DNA from 3 places in the Dermacoccus sp. BD5 genome. Region 2 is predicted to be linked to each of the others. Evidence: predicted binding sites of a transcription regulator. Region 2 holds the regulator's gene; each other region holds the start of a gene.
The links. Region 2 encodes HrcA, which represses chaperone genes, less so after heat shock. Its sites were predicted from a motif close to TTNGCACTCGNNNNNNNCGAGTGCNAA; they were not measured.

Region 1 (6,026 bases), on a different contig from region 2:
CACGCATGCCCCACACGTCGAGCACGTAGCAGTCGTGCCGCTGCGCGATGCCCCACAGGTTCGCGATGTGCCAGCTGATGCGCGGTCGCAAGCGGGCCATGATCTTCGAACCCGTGGGGTTGACCATCGTCGCGAGCATGACGTCGGCCCCGGCGTCCTTGAGGCGGACGACGGCGGCCTCGAGCTGATCGGCGACGTCGTCGAGGTCGACGTTCGGGCGCATGATGTCGTTGCCGCCGCCGACCATGCTGACGAGGTTGGGCTGCATCGCGAGCGCGGCGTCGAGCTGCGGGCCGACGACGTCGGCGAGCAGCTTGCCCCGGATCGCTAGGTTCGCGTACTCGAATCCGTGCCCCGCGCCGTCGGCGACCTGAGCGAGGTCGACGGCGAGCCGGTCGGCCCAGCCGAGGTAGGCGTCGTCCTGACGCGGGTCGGGGTCGCTCATGCCCTCGGTGAAGGAGTCACCGATGGCGACATAGCGTCGCCACGTCCGCTCGTGGCCGCTGCGGGCCGCGGGCGCCTCGTCGGAGGAATGGGTGTCGGGGGTCGTGTCTGTCACGGGATGCGCCAATCGATCGTGTGCGTGCCGAGTTCTTCGAGCAGGGCGTTAGTGCGGCTGAACGGCTTGCTGCCGAAGAAGCCGCTGCGGGCCGACAACGGTGAGGGGTGGGCCGACTCGACGGTCGGCGTGTCGCCGAGATGCGGCGCGAGTGAGCGCGCGTCGCGCCCCCACAGGATGGCAACGAGGGGCTGATCGCGCGCGACGAGCGCGTTGATCGCCGTCGCGGTGACGTGCTCCCAGCCCTTGCCGCGATGGCTCGCCGGCTTGCCGGGCTGCACCGTCAGGACGCGGTTGAGCAGCAGCACCCCCTGATCGGTCCACGCCGACAGGTCACCGTGCTCGGGCGGGGTGAGACCGAGGTCGTCGTGCAGTTCGGTGTAGATGTTCGCGAGGCTGCGGGGGATGGGCCGCACGTCGGGTGCGACGGCGAAGCTCAGGCCGATCGGGTGCCCGGGCGTGGGGTACGGATCCTGGCCGACGACGAGGACGCGCACCTCGTCGAACGGCTGCGTGAACGCGCGCAGCACGGCGTCGCCCGCAGGCAGGTAGCCGCGCCCCGCGGCCACCTCGTCACGCAGGAACGCCCCCGCGGCGGCGATGTGCTCGGCGGCGGGCGCGAGGGGTTCGACCCAGCTCGGGTGGACGAGTTCGTCGTACGGACGAGGCATGCGTCCAACCTATCGCGCGGGTCTGACAACCCGCCCCGAGCGCGGTTTGAACGGGCCGGGCGGCCCCGTATCCTGAGCGGATGGCCATGATCGAGACCCCCGCGGGTGCCCACGTGCCCGGTGACGCCGACGCGCCCGGGCTGAGCGAGCGCGACCGTGCGATGCTCGCCTTCGAACGCGAGTGGTGGAAGCTGCCCGGCGCCAAGGAAGCGGCGATCAAGGAGCGCTTCGGGCTGACGAGCACGCAGTACTACCAGCAGCTCAACAAGCTCGCCGACACCGAGGCGGCGCTCGCCGCGGATCCGTTGCTCGTCAAGCGGATCCAGCGACGCCGCGCGGGGCGTCGACGCACCGTCTGAACCGCGGCTCAGCGCGCCGCCACGTCCCCGCATGTCGCCGCTCTCGTGGCGCCGCAGCCCATCTTGGCAGCCGCACGACAGACGTCGGGGTGCCGCTATGAGCGAACAACACGCGGGTGCGTGCGCGGAGGGTTTGCACTCGGTGGGGGCGAGTGCTAATCATGGGGTTAGCACTCTGATCGTGAGAGTGACAAAAGCCTGACTGCAGCAGTGAGGGTTCGGGGCGCGCCGACATGACCGGCGCGTGATCGGGCCCGTCCGTCGCGGGCGCTGATGTGGTCGATCCGAACGTCACGTGGAGGAACCACAGCCATGGCCAAGACCATTGCTTTCGACGAGGAGGCCCGTCGCGGCCTCGAGCGCGGCATGAACACGCTCGCCGACGCCGTGAAGGTGACCCTCGGCCCCAAGGGCCGCAACGTCGTGCTGGAGAAGAAGTGGGGCGCCCCCACGATCACCAACGACGGTGTCTCGATCGCCAAGGAGATCGAGCTCGAGGACCCGTACGAGAAGATCGGCGCCGAGCTCGTCAAGGAAGTTGCGAAGAAGACCGACGACGTCGCCGGTGACGGCACGACGACGGCCACCGTCCTCGCCCAGGCGATGGTGCGCGAGGGTCTGCGCAACGTCGCGGCCGGCGCGAACCCGATGGCGCTGAAGCGCGGCATCCAGACGGCCGTCGACGCCGTCAGCAAGCAGCTGCTCGAGCACGCCCAGGAGATCGAGACCAAGGAGCAGATCGCTGCGACCGCGTCCATCTCCGCCGCTGACCCGCAGATCGGTGAGCTCATCGCCGAGGCGATGGACAAGGTCGGCAAGGAAGGCGTCATCACGGTCGAGGAGTCGAACACGTTCGGCCTCGACCTCGAGCTGACCGAGGGCATGCGCTTCGACAAGGGCTACATCTCGGGCTACTTCGTCACCGACACCGAGCGCATGGAGGCCGTCCTCGACGACCCGTACATCCTCATCGTCAACTCGAAGATCTCGAACATCAAGGACCTGCTGCCCGTCCTGGAGAAGGTCATGCAGTCCGGCAAGCCCCTCGCGATCATCGCCGAGGACGTCGAGGGCGAGGCCCTGTCGACGCTCGTCGTCAACAAGATCCGCGGCACGTTCAAGGCCGTCGCCGTCAAGGCTCCCGGCTTCGGCGACCGCCGCAAGGCGATGCTCGGTGACATCGCTATCCTCACGGGCGGCCAGGTCGTCTCCGAGGAGGTCGGCCTCAAGCTCGAGTCGACCGAGCTCGACATGCTCGGCCGCGCCCGCAAGATCGTCGTGACGAAGGATGAGACGACGATCGTCGAAGGTGCTGGCGACGACGAGCAGATCAAGGGCCGCGTGGCGCAGATCCGCGCCGAGATCGAGAACTCCGACTCCGACTACGACCGCGAGAAGCTGCAGGAGCGCCTCGCGAAGCTCGCCGGCGGCGTCGCCGTCATCAAGGCGGGTGCCGCGACGGAGGTCGAGCTCAAGGAGCGCAAGCACCGCATCGAGGACGCTGTGCGCAACGCGAAGGCAGCCGTCGAGGAGGGCATCGTTGCCGGTGGTGGCGTCGCGCTCATCCAGGCGACGAAGGACGCCGAGTCGGCCTTCTCCGCTCTCGAGGGCGACGAGGCGACGGGTGCGAACATCGTTCGCGTCGCTGCCGAGGCTCCGCTCAAGCAGATCTCGACGAACGCGGGCCTCGAGCCGGGCGTCATCGTCGAGAAGGTGCGCTCGCTTCCCGCCGGTCAGGGTCTGAACGCTGCGAGCGGTGAGTACGTCGACATGATCGCCTCGGGCATCATCGACCCGGCGAAGGTGACGCGTTCGGCGCTGGAGAACGCTGCGTCCATCGCGGCGCTGTTCCTCACGACCGAGGCCGTCATCGCTGACAAGCCGGAGAAGAACGCCGGCGCTGACGCTGCGGCGGGCATGGACGGTGGCATGGGCGGTATGGGCTTCTGACAAAAGCACGTACGCCACGGCTGGCGCCCCCCGAGCGAATGCGAGGACGGGGGCCGGCCGGAGCGGAGTGTGAGGAAGAAGCCCGAGAGAGCATGGGCTTCTGAGAAAGCGCGCCTCCACGGGCTGACGCCCGCCTGAGTGAATGCTCGGGCGGGCGTCAGCCTTTTGTCGTCCAGGGAGCACTTCCTCTCGCGATGTTGCCCGGGTATCGGGCGTGACGCGCCTCGAATCGCGGGCAACATCGAGGCGGTTGACATGCGCATCTGCGCATATGAAACTAAGTGCATGTCGTTGCAGCATGCGTTGCTCGTGTCCCTCGCCGAGCGCGAGGCGAGCGGGTATGACCTGACGCGGCGCTTCGACCGTTCGCTCGGGTTCTTCTGGAGCGCGACGCACCAGCAGATCTACCGCGTCCTCGCCAAGATGGCGGACGCAGGCCTCGTCGAGGTCCGCACCGAGGCGGGCGAGGGGCGCCCCGACCGTCGCGTCTACACGATCGCCCCGGCCGGTCGTGCGGAACTACTCGCGTGGACGCGCACACCCACCCCGAGCGAGACGCTGCGCTCCGAGTTCGCCGTCAAGGTGCGCGGCATGCGCTTCGGCGACGCGGACGCCGTCGTCGCCGACATCCGCCGTCATCGCGACGAGCACGCCGCCCAGCTCGCCTACTTCGAGGCCAACTGCGCGAGGCACTACCCCGATCCGTCATCCCTCAGCGACGAGGAGCGTCCGACCTACGCCGTCCTGCGCGGGGGAATCCGCACCGAACGCGCCATGCTCGAGTGGTGCGACGAGATCGTGGCGCTGCTGAGCGGCGAGACGCTGCCCACCTCCTGCGTGCAGGTGCACCCGGGTGCACCTGCACGCAGGGGTGAAGACGGTGATGAGGCCGAAAACCTGAATGTGGACGCCGACGGGAACCTCGCGGCGAGCGTCGCCGTGGACGACAGACCGCAGACGTGAACGACAGACAGCCCGACAACGAACGCACCCCAGCACCCGGGAGAACACGATGAGTTACGAGCACCTGCTCAGCCCCCTCGACGTCGGCGGCATCACGCTGAAGAACCGCGTCATGATGGGCTCGATGCACACCGGTTTCGAGGACAAGGCGAAGGACTTCCCGCAGCTCGCGCGCTACTTCGCGGCACGTGCGGAGGGTGGCGTCGCGCTCATGGTGACGGGCGGTTTCGCGCCGAACATCACCGGCCAGCTCGGCCCGATGGGTTCGATGCTGACGGCGAAGCGGCAGCTCGGGCGGCACAAGCTCGTCACCGACGCCGTCCACGAGCACGACGGGCGCATCGTCATGCAGATCCTGCACGCGGGCCGCTACGGCTATACGCCCTGGAGCAAGAGCGCGTCGAACAAGAAGTCGCCGATCACGCCGTTCGGCACGCGCGCGATGAGCACGAAGGACGTCGAGAAGACGATCCGCGACTACGCGAACTCGGCGCGCCTCGCGAAGGACGCCGGCTACGACGGCGTCGAGATCATGGGCTCCGAGGGCTACCTCATCAACCAATTCCTCGCCGCCCGCACGAACGACCGCACCGACCGTTTCGGTGGCTCCGCCGAGAAGCGCATGACGCTGCCGCGCGAGATCGCGCGCGCCGTCCGCGATGCCGCCGGCGACGACTTCCTCGTCCTGTACCGCATCTCCGTGGCCGACCTCGTCGACAACTCCCAGACGTTCGAGGAGATCGCGACGCTCGCGCAGCACCTGCAGGGTGACGTGTCGATGTTCAACTCCGGCATCGGCTGGCACGAGGCGCGCATCCCGACGATCGTGACGTCGGTGCCGCGCGCCGCGTTCGCGTGGGCGACGGGCAAGCTGCGCGCCGCGGTCGACATCCCCGTCATCGCGAGCAACCGCATCAACACCCCCGAGGTGGGCGAGCAGATCATCGCGGACGGTCTCGCGGACATGGTCTCGATGGCGCGTCCGCTGCTCGCGGACCCCGACTTCGTCAAGAAGGCGCAGGCGGGCCGCGCCGACCTGATCAACACGTGCATCGCGTGCAACCAGGCGTGCCTCGACCACACGTTCAGCGGCAAGAAGGTGAGCTGCCTCGTCAACCCGCAGGCCGGACGCGAGGGCGAGCTCGTCCTGCTGCCCGTGCCGAAGCCGCGCGCCAAGCGCGTCGCCGTCGTCGGCGCGGGCCCCGCCGGGCTCGCCGCCGCGACGAACCTCGCCGAGCGCGGCCACGACGTCACCCTCTTCGAGGCACGCGACCACCTCGGCGGCCAGTTCCGTCTCGCGATGAACATCCCCGGCAAGGAGGAGTTCGCCGAGACGCTGCGCTACTTCATGACGCGGCTGGACGAGTTGAAGGTCGACGTCCGCCTCTCGACACGTGCCGACGCCGAAACGCTCGACGGTTACGACCACGTCGTCCTCGCCACGGGCGTGACGCCGCGTCGCCCCGCCATCGAGGGCATTGACCACGCGAAGGTCGTCATGTACGACGAGTTGCTGCGCGGTGA
Region 2 (6,026 bases):
CAGCGCGCTCTGCGTCACGCCTGAACGCGGCGAGGAGCTGGGCGCGGCGGGGATGGACGGCAACGGTGCGACGCCGAGCGGTGCGACAATGACCAGATGCCGCAGATGCCCGACGGAATCCCCGCCCCTGACGACGGTGCTCTCCCGTCCGCTGCGCTCGCGACGCTGGCGGGCGGGGCGTTCGGGCTCTACGTCCACGTGCCGTTCTGCGTGACGCGCTGCGGTTACTGCGACTTCAACACCTACACGCTCACCGAGCTCGGTGAGCCGGGCGCGAGCGTCAGCACGTACGCGGACGCTGCGCTGCGGGAGCTCGATCTCGCGGCACGCGAACTGGGCGAGGCGCCGGGTGGCGTCCCCGTCATCGAGACCGTCTTCATCGGCGGCGGCACCCCGACGATGGTGCCCGCCGACGACCTCGTCCGCATCCTCGCGAGGGCGCGCGATGTGTTCGGCCTCGCCGAGGGGTGTGAGATCACGACGGAGGCCAACCCCGATTCGGTCGACGAGACCTACCTGCGCACCCTCGCCGACGGTGGTTTCACGCGCGTCAGCATCGGCATGCAGTCGGCCGTCCCGCACGTGCTCGCGACGCTCGAACGGACGCACGACCCGGCCAACGTCGAACGCGCCGTGCGCGCCGCGAAGGACGTCGCGCTGCAGGTCAGCATCGACCTCATCTACGGCGCGCCGGGTGAGAGTCTCGACGACTGGCGCACCTCGCTCGACGCGGCGATCGCGCTGGAGCCCGACCACATCAGCGCCTACGCCCTCGTCGTCGAGGAGGGCACGAAGATGGGGGCGCAGGTGCGTCGCGGCGAGCTGCCCCTGCCCGATGACGACGACGAGGCCGACAAGTACGAGCTCGCCGACGCCTTGCTCGCGGATGCCGGGTACGACTGGTACGAGGTGTCGAACTGGGCGCGCTCGCCGCAGACGCAGTGCCGCCACAACCTCGCGTACTGGCGCGACGAGCCGTGGTGGGGCGTCGGCCCCGGCGCGCACAGCCACGTTGGCGGGGTGCGCTGGTGGAACGTCAAGCATCCGCGCGCCTACGCCCAACGCGTCAACGCGGGGCTCTCGCCGGCGCTGGCACGCGAACTGCTCGACGAGCGTCAGCGCTATGAGGAACGCGTCCTGCTCCAGGTGCGCCTCGCCGAGGGACTTCCTCTCGACATGCTCGAGGACGACGGGCGACGCGCTGTCGCCGGCCTCGTCGCCTCGGGGCTGATCGACGGCCCGTCAGCGGTGCGCGACAAACGAGTTCGCCTGACGCTACGTGGTCGCCTGCTCACCGACACCGTCGTGCGGGCGCTGCTCGCGATCTGAGCCGCGCGCACCGAGACGCCCACCTCCCGGGGCTGGCCTAGCCTCAGGGGCGATCCCCGGGCCCCTGCGTGCCCGCCTGCGCCGACCCTGACGACCGAAGGGTCGCCGATGAACGCCTCCGACTGCTCGACGACGACGCTGCCGCTCCTGTTCGTCTTCATCTCCTTCGTCGTCACCTTTCTCGTGACGCGCCTCATCCGCGCCGGCAAGGGTCCGTCCAAGGACAACGTCTCCGAGGGCGGCGTCCACGCCCACCACGCCGTCTACGGCATCTTCGCGCTGCTGGCCGGCGCGGTCATGAACACGGCGGCCGAGAGCTCGGTTTTCCGCGTGCTGGGGGCGATCCTCATCGGCGCGGGCGCCTCGCTCATCCTCGACGAGTTCGCGCTGATCCTGCACCTGCGCGACGTGTACTAGGAGCGCGAGGGGCACGCCTTCGTGCAGACCGTGGCGGGCGCCGCGACGTCCACCGACCAGAAGGCCACACAGGCATGAAGCTCGCCGGCGTCGTCATCCTGTCGATGACCATGCTCATCACGCTGTTCTCGGCGCGCCTGGAGCGCTGGACGCGTGCTGAGCGACCGGCGCATCCCGATGAGCATCCGCAACCAGCTCAACACCGAGAGAGGTCACCACGACGGTGTCGTCGCCCCATCTTCCTCTTCGCGACGCAGCTGCTCGAGACCAGGGACGACAACAGCGGCGTCGAGGCGCTCGCGGACATGGTGGCGGCGGCCTACGCCATCCTCGTCGGTGTCGTCATCGGCGCCGCGACCGCGTTCGCCGCCAAGCAGGCCCTGGGGCAGGGATCGTGATTCTTTTCTGAAATCGGATAGGACGAAGCGCCGCGGCACCGGGTGCCGAGTGAGCGTCGTCAGGGGTGGAGGCCGCGCCCAGCGCTCAGGTGGAGTGTGGTGCAGGCGTGCGGCGCGTCGCGCGAGGTGAGCCGCGTCAGCTCAGGATGCGGATCTGAAACGGATAGTCGTAGCTCTCGCCACGCGCCGAGCGCAGCGCACCCTTGATGTGGCACCACGCGGCGACGACGAAGATGACGAGCCACAGGACCAGTGCGACGGGCAGACCGATGACGGTGAACACGAGAATCCAGCCGACGATGTAGAGGATCGAGAACGCGACGTTGAAGTTGAACGCCCCGGCCGCTGCGCGGCGCACCGCGACGGACCGGTTCTTGTAGATGAACCACACGATGAGCGGTCCGAGGAAGCTCACCCACCCCGCGGACAGGATCGCCGCGGCCGGCGCCGACAGGTGCGCGACGATCGAGGCGGCGCGCTCGTCATCGCTGAGGTGGCCCTGGCCGGTGACGGGCGGCTCGGCGCCGTACGCAGGGCTGGCCCGCCGTCCGGCTCCTTGGCCCTGCGTGCGCTCGTCGGGGTAGGGGTACTGCTGGGGGTTGCTCACGACGTCTCCTGGTGTCCAAGGGTGAAGCTCTCGTTCACTCACCATGATTCCGTGTCTGCGTCCCCAGCGCATCCCCCGCGGGATCGACATTCGCGGGCCCCGGCGTCCATCCCGGGGATGACGTCGGCGCACGCCGCGACATCCCGGCGTCTCACTGCTGCGCGGGGTCGGTGACGAAGTCGATGAGCTCCTCGACGCGTCCGAGCAGTTCGGGTTGCAGGTCGGCGTAGGTGCGCACGGTGCCGAGGATCTGCTTCCATCCGCGCGCGACGTCCGCCTGTGTCGTGTGCGGCCAGCCGAGCTCGGCGAGGATGCCGTGCTTCCACGACTGCCCCTTGGGGATGACGGGCCACTTCGACCAGCCGAGCCGCTCGGGTCGTACGGACTGCCACACGTCGACGTAGGGGTGGCCGACGATGAGAACGTGGTTGCGCGCCTGCGGCAGGGCGCGTGCCTTCTCGACGATTCGTGCCTCCTTCGTGCCGGGCACGAGGTGGTCGACGAGGATGCCGAGGCGGCGTCCCTTCTCGGGTCGGAAGTCACCGATGACGGCCGCGAGATCGTCGACGCCCTCGAGGTATTCGACGACGACGCCCTCGATGCGCAGGTCGTCACCCCACACCTTCTCGACGAGTTCGGCGTCGTGCCGACCCTCGACGAAGATGCGCGAACCCAGCGCGACGCGCGCCTTCGCCCCCGGGACGGCGAGCGAACCGGACGCCGTCCGCCCGGCCCGCGCCTGGTGCTCGTCGAGACGTGCGGCGTCGGCGGGACGGGGCGCGACGAGCGTCACGGGTTCGCCGTCGATGAGGAAGCCGGCGCCGAGCGGAAACCCGCGGGCCTTGCCGAAGCGGTCCTCGAGGAACACGACGTGCTGCCCGCCCGACTTCTCGACGCGCACGACGGCGCCGACGTACCCGCTCTGCGCGTCCTCGACGACGACGTCGAGCTCAGCGGGCACCTCGCGCGAACGCCCGCGTCGAGGCGCGCGCCAATCACCGGAGAGGACGTCGGAGCCGTAACGGTCGGTCATGGCGATCAGGGTAGAACCGCCCACCGACAACCGCCGTCGAGGCGCGCCGAGAACGATGGCCGCGGACGCAGCCAGGCGCCCGTCGCGGCGTCGCCGAGGGCTGGGGAGAGTGCGCCTGCCGACCGACGGACGATGGACGACGGCGCGAGGGAATCGCCCGCGACGCTGTGGGCGAACACACCCCGCATGATTTGGCACTCGCTCGGCGTGAGTGCCAACCTTGGACGGACTGCAGATCGAAGGACGGTATCGAGGCGCGGGAGGTGAGCGCATGAGCGACGAACGGCGGCTCGAGGTGCTGCGCGCCATCGTGCAGGACTACGTCGCGACGTCCGAACCGGTTGGTTCGAAGGCGTTGCTCGAACGTCATCAGCTCGGCGTCTCCGCCGCGACGATCCGCAATGACATGGCCGCCCTCGAGGACGCCGGTCTCATCTCCGCGCCGCACACCTCGGCCGGTCGCGTGCCGACCGATGCCGGCTACCGCATCTTCGTCGACCGCCTCAGCCAGGTGCGGCCGCTGAGCGCGACACAGCGTCGCGCGATCGAGACGTTCTTGCGTCAGAGCGTCGACCTCGACGACATCGTCGAGCGCACCGCCCGGCTGCTCGCGATGCTGACGAACCAGGCCGCCGTCATGCAGTACCCGTCGCTGCGGCGCTCACGGGTGCGGCACATCGAGCTCGTGCCGGTCGCCGAGGGGCGCCTGTCGCTCGTCGTCATCCTCGACTCAGGCCGCATCGAGCAGCGTCTCGTCTCCGTCGCCTCCGCCGACGACGAACGCCTCGTCCAGACGCTGCGAGCGCGCGTCAACGAGGTCTCCGGCGCGCGGTTGCTCACCGAGGCCGCCGCGGCCATGACCGAGCTGGGCGCGGAGTTCGAGCCGGGGCAGCGTGCGGACGTCGACACGATCGTCGCGACGATCGCCGCGGTGTTCGCCGAGGACCGGGAGGAGCGTGTCGTGCTCGCGGGGACGGCGAACCTTGCGCGTGCGGGGCTGCGCGACGACGCGGGCCTCAGCGTCAGCCGTGTTCTCGAGGCGCTGGAGGAGCACGTCGTCCTCATGCGCCTCATCAGCACACGCGACGACGATCCGACGCACGAGGTGACCGTTCGCATCGGCGCCGAGAACGACTTCGCAGGCCTCGAGTCGACCTCGCTCGTGACGACGGCCTACGGCAGCGACGCGGTCGCGACGCTCGGTGTGCTCGGCCCGACCCGCATGGACTATCCGCAGACGATGGCGAACGTGCGAGCGGTCGCCCGCTACGTCTCCGAACTTCTCGAGCAGTGATGGCTCGGGCGCACCACGACCACATGAGTGACGAAATCTTCACCCGTCGAAAGCAAGGATGCTCGTGAACGACTACTACGCCGAACTCGGTGTCACGCGTGAGGCCTCCGTCGAGGAGATCAAGCGCGCCTACCGCAAGAAGGCCCGCAAGCTGCACCCCGACGTCAACCCCTCCCCGGAGGCGGCCGAGGAGTTCAAGCGCGTCGGGCAGGCCTACGACGTGCTCGGCGATCCGCAGAAGAAGGCGGCCTACGACCAGGGCGTGGACCCATACGCGCCCGGCGGTGGCGCCGGGGCCGGGTTCGGTGGCGCCGGGTTCAGCTTCAGCGACATCATGGACGCGTTCTTCACGGGGGGTGCCGCAGGGGGAGGCGGCGGCCCGCGCAGCCGTGTCCAGCACGGCCAGGACGCGTTGCTGCCGCTCGACATCCAACTCGCCACGGCCGTCTTCGGCGGCGAGCAGGAGCTGACGTTCGACACGGCCGTCGTCTGCTCGACCTGTCATGGCGACGGTTCGCGTCCCGGCACGGGCAAGCACACGTGTGACGTGTGTGGCGGTGCGGGGCAGACGCAGCAGGTGCAGCGCAGCTTCCTCGGCCAGGTGTTGACGTCGCGTCCGTGCACCGCGTGCCAGGGGTACGGCGACATCATCGACAGCCCGTGCTTCGAGTGCGACGGCAACGGCCGCAAGCGCGACACGCGCACCATCACGATCAAGGTGCCCGCCGGCGTCGACACCGGCACGCGCATCCAGCTGCGCGGTGAAGGCGAGGTCGGCCCCGGCGGCGGCCCCGCCGGTGACCTGTACGTCGAGGTACGCGTCGAGAAGCACCCGATGTTCCAGCGTCAGGGCGACGATCTGCACTGCTCGCTCGAGCTGCCGATGTCGGCCGCGGCGCTCGGCGCCACGGTGCCGTTCGAGACGCTCGACGGCTCGCGCGACATCGA
Region 3 (6,026 bases), on a different contig from region 2:
GCACCTTGGAGACGGCGACGTAGCCCTCGAGGCCGGCGTTCTCGGCGATCCAGCGCAGCGGCTCGGCGATGGCCTTGCCGACGAGTGTGGCACCCGTCGCCTCGTCACCCTCGAGCGAGAGGGAGTCGAGAGCGGACGACGCGTGGATGACGGCCGAACCACCACCTGCGACGATGCCCTCTTCGATGGCCGCACGCGTGGCCGCGATGGCGTCCTCGATGCGGTGCTTCTTCTCTTTCATCTCGACCTCGGTGTGCGCACCGACGGCGATGACGCAGACGCCGCCGGCGAGCTTGGCGAGGCGTTCCTGGAGCTTCTCGCGGTCCCAGTCGGAGTCGGTGCGCTCGATCTCGGACTTCAGCTCCTTGACGCGGCCCGCGACGTCATCAGCGGCGCCGGCGCCGTCGATGATCGTCGTGTTGTCCTTCGTCACCTGGATGCGGCGTGCCTGACCGAGCGAGTCGAGGTCGGCGTTCTCGAGCTTGAGCCCGACCTCCTCGGCGATGACCTGGCCACCGGTGAGGATCGCGATGTCCTGCAGCATCGCCTTGCGGCGGTCGCCGAAGCCGGGGGCCTTGACGGCGACGACGTTGAACGTGCCGCGGATCTTGTTGACGACGAGGGTGGAGAGGGCCTCGCCCTCGATGTCCTCGGCGATGATGAGCAGCGGCTTGCCGGACTGCACGACCTTCTCGAGGACGGGCAGCAGGTCGGCGATGGCCGAGATCTTGCCCTGGTTGATGAGGATGTAGGCGTCCTCGAGGACGGCCTCCATGCGCTCGGGGTCGGTGACGAAGTACGGCGAGAGGTACCCCTTGTCGAACTGCATGCCCTCGGTGTACTCGAGCTTCGTCTCGGCGGTCGAGGACTCCTCGACGGTGATGACGCCGTCCTTGCCGACCTTCGCGAACGCCTCACCGATGAGGCCACCGATCGTCGCGTCCTGAGCGGACAGCGAGGCGACCTTGGCGTAGTCGTCCTGACCGTCGACGGGGCGCGCGTTGGCGAGCAGCTGGTCGTTGATGGCCGTGACGGCCTTGTCGATGCCGCGCTTCAGGCCGGACGGAGCAGCGCCCGCAGCGACGTTGCGCAGGCCCTCCTTGACGAGCGCCTGGGCGAGAACCGTCGCGGTCGTCGTACCGTCACCGGCGACGTCGTTCGTCTTGGTGGCGACCTCCTTGGCGAGCTGCGCGCCGAGGTTCTCGTACGGGTCCTCGAGCTCGACCTCGCGGGCGATCGTCACACCGTCGTTCGTGATCGTGGGGGCGCCCCACGCCTTGTCGATGACGACGTTGCGGCCCTTGGGGCCGAGCGTCACCTTGACGGCGTTGGCGAGCGCGTCGACACCGCGCTCGAGGGACTTGCGGGCGTCGTCGTTGAATTCAAGCGTCTTGGCCATGGTTCAACCTTTCGTTCGAAGGCGCCGCGCGGCGCGTGACGCGCGCAGCGGAAGAGTGTGGAATGCGAGTGAGCGGAAAGGACGAGCCCGGCCCGGCCGTCAGACCTGAGCCGGGCTCGTCGTCACCTGCTGGCTCGACGGATCGTCAGGAGACGACCGCGAGCACGTCGCGAGCGGAGAGGATGAGGTACTCGGTACCGGCGAACTTGACCTCGGTGCCGCCGTACTTCGAGTAGATGACCTTGTCGCCGACGGCGACGTCGACCGGAACGCGGTTGCCGTGGTCGTCGATGCGACCGGGGCCGACGGCGATGACCTCGCCCTCCTGCGGCTTCTCCTTGGCGGTGTCCGGGATGACGAGGCCGGAGGCCGTGGTCTGCTCGGCCTCGACGGCCTTGACGACGATGCGGTCTTCGAGCGGCTTGATGTTGACCGACACGGTAGGACCTTCCCTTTCGCAGACCGCCCGATCTTCTCGGGCGGGACGGATGCTTTCGTTCCCTGGCCACACCACCCACCGGTGGCGGTGTGGCATGCATGTGGGCCGATATCGCCTCGCCGTCGCGGGGGTCGAGGGATGAGCTCACTGGCACTACCCAGGGGTGAGTGCTGGAACCGAATCTAGTAACGCCGTTGGCACTCGGTCAAGCCGAGTGCCAACTCGTTTCCGATGTTCGCCCACAGCGCATCGAGGGCTGCTCCGAGGGCCCCCGATGACACAATGGCGGCCATGGATGCGAGCGTCGTGCACGAGTTGTTCACCGACGACGGACGCGCGCTGCTCGCCTCGCTCCCGCCCTACGAGGAGAAGAACGTCGTCATGCTGACGACGCGGCTGCGCGCCGCAGGGCACTCCCCCGAACTCGTCGCCGCCGCGCTCACCCAGTCCCGGCTGCAGGCCAGGGCCGTCGACAAGTTCGGTGATGCGGCGGCGGCGATGTTCTTCACCCCCGACGCCCTCGAACAGGCCACGCGCGCACCCATCGCCCGTCTGCACGCGCAGCGGTTCCTCGACGCCGGGGCGAGCCTCGTCATCGACGGTGGCTGCGGAATCGGTTCCGACGCCGTCGGACTCGCGCGAGCCGGGCTCGACGTCATCGGCGTCGAAGCGGATCCGGAAACCGCGGCCCTGGCCGCCCAGAACCTCGCGTCGTTTCCCGGCAGTCGCGTCGTCACGGGGCGGGTCGAGGATGTCGCGGCTTCGCTCGACCAAGCCGGGGCCGCCTGGTGGTTCGACCCGGCACGCCGCACGCCCGGCGTCGCCGACATCCGCGGGCGCACGAAGCGCACGTTCTCCCTCGCGGCGCTGACGCCGACCTGGGATCTGATCCAGCACGTCGCGGCTGCCGCCCCCGCGGCAGGCGCCAAGCTCTCGCCGAGCCTGGCCCATCACGACGTACCGAGCGGTTGCGAGGTCGAGTTCGTCTCCTACGCCGGCGACGTCGTGGAGGCGAGCGTGTGGTGGGGCGCCGCCGTCCGTGACGTCGGCAGAACTGCGACGATCGTGCGCCCCCGACCGGGCGGCTCGAGGTCGTCCGGCGATCGCGTCCCGCCCGACGTCCTGCACGTCATCGAGGCCGACTTCAACGGCATCGACGCCGCGCCCGCAAGCCGCGCGTCACTCGGACCGTACTTCTACGAGGCCGACAAGGCGTTGACGCGCAGCGGCCTCGTCGGGGCGCTGCTCGACGCCACGGGCGGCCACGAGTTCACGCCCGGACACGGCTACGTCACGGCCGATGCGCTCGTCGACATCGGGCTGCTGGGGCGCGCCTACCGCGTGCTCGACTCCGTGCCGCTGCACGAGAAGACGCTGCGCGCCTACCTGCGCGAACGCGCCGTCGGGCGCCTCACGATCAAGAAACGGGACGTGGACGTCGACGCCGACGCGCTGCGCCGCTCGCTCAAGCTCAAGGGCTCGAACGCCCTGACGGTCGTGCTCGTGACGCTCGACGGCGAGCGCCTGGCACTCGTCGTCGAACCGCTGTGACGCTCGCCGCCCCGCTTCCCTGACGCCCCGCCCCATGACGCATCCGTGAGATCGAGCGATGTGGGCGAATTCGAGCCCCCCAGCGCTCGGACTCTCCCGTATCGCTCGATCTCGAGGATGGGGCGTGCGAACCGTGACCTGACCGAGATCCACGCCCCAGCTCGGACGCACTCGGGCCGTCGATACTGACGAACATGCAAACGTCCGAGGCGGGCGCCCTCTCCGAAGACTCGACGCCTGTGCCACCTGCTCCTGCCGAAACCACAGGCCGACGACCGTCCGCGCCCGGGCGCAGCGGCACGGCTACCTGGCTGATGAGCATCGCTCTCATCCTCTGGGCAGTGTGGGCCGTCAGCATCCTCGCCTCGCCGATGCGTTCCGGCAGTGTGGCCGACGCGGCCAGCGCCCTGCAGCGGCACGACGACGTGCACTGGCTCGTCGTGCAGCGCCCCTCCGACGACGGCCCGAGCGGTCACTTCACGCCGGGCCTCGCCGACCCCCTCTCCCAGGAATGGCAGGATTCGCGTTTCACGACCCCGCGCGAGAACGGTGGCGACGGCGCGGGCACGCTCTCGTCGACGCAGGAGCAGCAGATCGCCTGGAGCGACAGCTCGGGGCTGCACGTGACGCGCGACTTCAGCGTCACCGGCTGGCGCACCGCCGAGGACGGCTGGCCCGACCCCGCGTCCAGCCCGTCGGCCGCCCTCTACCGATCGCTCGCGGCCCAGGCTGCGTCGACGCGCGTCACGACGGTCCGCGCGCTCACGCCGCTGGGCACGATCAGCTACGCCGACGGCTCGGGCACCGTCGAGACCTACGGGGTCGTCATGCTGCTCAGCGTGCTGATCGCGCTGGGATCGCTGTACGCCCGCCAGCCCCGTTTCGGCACCCGTTGGAGCTGGTTCTGGATCTTCGGCTGCCCCATGGGCGTCGGCCTCGTGTGGTACCTGATGCGCGAGGGGTGGTTCGGCCGTTCCACGGCCCCTGCGCCCGATCAGCGACGTTCAGGCTTCGCCGGCTTCGCGGCGTTCGTCGGCATCAGCTGGGTGCTCGGTTCGCTCGTGCATGCTTGGCTGTTTCGCTGACGCCGTGTCAGCGGGCTCGCGCACGGGGCATGACGGTCCGCCGGAAGGCGGCACGCTCATCGACAGGCTGCAGAGCCCACCCCGTCCTTGCCGACGGCGACGGGCAGCGTCCCGCCGGCCTTGGCCTTGCCGGTCAGGACGTCCGCGAGCGCCGCGAACGTCGGCTGCGTCGAACCGTAGGCCGCGAGCCCGACGGTGTCGGAGCCGCGCAGAGCGAGCGGGTAGGGCGTGTCGAGGGCGATCTGCACGCCGCTGTCTCCGGCCTTGATCACTCCTGACGTGCCGGGCGACGTCGCCTCCGCTCCCCCGCCGGCGGACGATTCGCCGGCGTTGTACACGCCCCCTTCGAGCAGGTTCACCCGCGTGCCCTGCAGTCCGACGTCGACGCCACGGGCCTTCAGCTCCTTCGTCAGCGTCGCTCGATGTTCCGCCGTCCCCCCTTCGACCCGCACACGGCTCCCGACGAGGTCACGCCCGCAGCGCCCGCCGAGCTGGGTGATCGACGCCTTCGCGAGACGGCGCGCGTCGTCGTCATGGGAACCGCGCACCGACGCGTCGGGCGCACTGACGTGCTGGTGCCGCGTCGTCGCGACGATGCGCGCGGCGGATTTGATGAGCCGCTGGCGCGTCAGTGCTCCTGAGGCGACGGCCTTCTCGATCGCGCTCACCGACGCGCTCGCGTCGGCGGGCATGAGCACGACATCGGCTCCGGCCTCGAGCGCCGACACCGCTGCAGCGCCGCCGCGATCGAACTTCTTGACGATCGCGCCCATGTTCATGCCGTCGGTGACGATGAGCCCCTTGAACCCGAGCTTGTCGCGCAACTGGCCCGTGAGCACCTTCGGCGAGAGCGTGCTCGGCACGTTGGGGTCGACGTCCTTGACGACGATGTGCGCCGTCATGATGGCGGGCACGCCGGCCTTGCTCGCCGAGGCGAACGGCACCCAGTCGCGCTTCATGAGCTGCTCGACCGACTGAGCCTGGACGGCGTAGTCGACATGCGTGTCCGTCGTCACCGAGCCGTGGCCCGGAAAGTGTTTGATGACGGGCACGATGCCGGCCTGCTGGTAACCGGCGACCTGCGCGTTGACAGCTCGCGCGACGCGCTGCGGGTCGCTGCTCGGCGAGCGCACGCCGATCGTCGGGTCGCTCGGGCCGACAGTGACGTCCGCGTCGGGCGCGAAGTTCATCGTCACGCCGAGCGAACGCAGCTCCTGGCCTTCGTCCTTGGCGAGCTGCGTCGCGAGCGCCGCATCGTCGGCGGCGCCGTAGGCCATCGCACCCGGCAGCGGGGTGACGCCGGAGGTGATGCGGGTGACCGGACCGCCCTCCTGATCGATGCCGATGACGGCCGGCCACGACCGTCCGCTCTCCTTGACGGCGCCCTGCACCGCTTTCGTGACGGCCGGCAAGCCCGCTGACTCGTCCGTGGGGTTGCTCGGCACGTTGTCGCCCATGATGATGACCCCGCCGAGGCCATTGCGACGCACTGCATCGGCGGCCGCCTGCGGGCTCGTGCCCTGGTAGTACCCGACGATGACCTGCCCGGCGA

Region 1: a site for HrcA is predicted at 1,722-1,748, ahead of groL (chaperonin GroEL). Genes of this name have one in related genera too.
Region 3: a site for HrcA is predicted at 2,033-2,059, ahead of groES (co-chaperone GroES). Genes of this name have one in related genera too.

The regions. Positions count from the first base shown of each region.
Region 1 covers NZ_JANJER010000007.1:95,279-101,304, reverse strand. Annotated here, with positions in the region: gene NQ706_RS07250 (SGNH/GDSL hydrolase family protein) at 1-559, opposite strand, end outside; gene NQ706_RS07245 (uracil-DNA glycosylase) at 556-1,230, opposite strand; gene NQ706_RS07240 (DUF3263 domain-containing protein) at 1,311-1,589, shown strand; gene groL (chaperonin GroEL) at 1,902-3,539, shown strand; gene NQ706_RS07230 (PadR family transcriptional regulator) at 3,825-4,502, shown strand; gene NQ706_RS07225 (NADPH-dependent 2,4-dienoyl-CoA reductase) at 4,552-6,026, shown strand, end outside.
Region 2 covers NZ_JANJER010000011.1:80,528-86,553, reverse strand. Annotated here, with positions in the region: gene NQ706_RS09870 (TDT family transporter) at 1-24, shown strand, start outside; gene hemW (radical SAM family heme chaperone HemW) at 97-1,329, shown strand; gene NQ706_RS09860 (hypothetical protein) at 1,438-1,746, shown strand; gene NQ706_RS09855 (hypothetical protein) at 1,821-2,144, shown strand; gene NQ706_RS09850 (DUF4870 domain-containing protein) at 2,281-2,751, opposite strand; gene NQ706_RS09845 (DUF3097 domain-containing protein) at 2,903-3,784, opposite strand; gene hrcA (heat-inducible transcriptional repressor HrcA) at 4,056-5,078, shown strand; gene dnaJ (molecular chaperone DnaJ) at 5,143-6,026, shown strand, end outside.
Region 3 covers NZ_JANJER010000018.1:428-6,453, forward strand. Annotated here, with positions in the region: gene groL (chaperonin GroEL) at 1-1,399, opposite strand, end outside; gene groES (co-chaperone GroES) at 1,545-1,838, opposite strand; gene NQ706_RS11910 (THUMP-like domain-containing protein) at 2,130-3,389, shown strand; gene NQ706_RS11915 (hypothetical protein) at 3,704-4,474, shown strand; gene NQ706_RS11920 (glycoside hydrolase family 3 protein) at 4,531-6,026, opposite strand, start outside.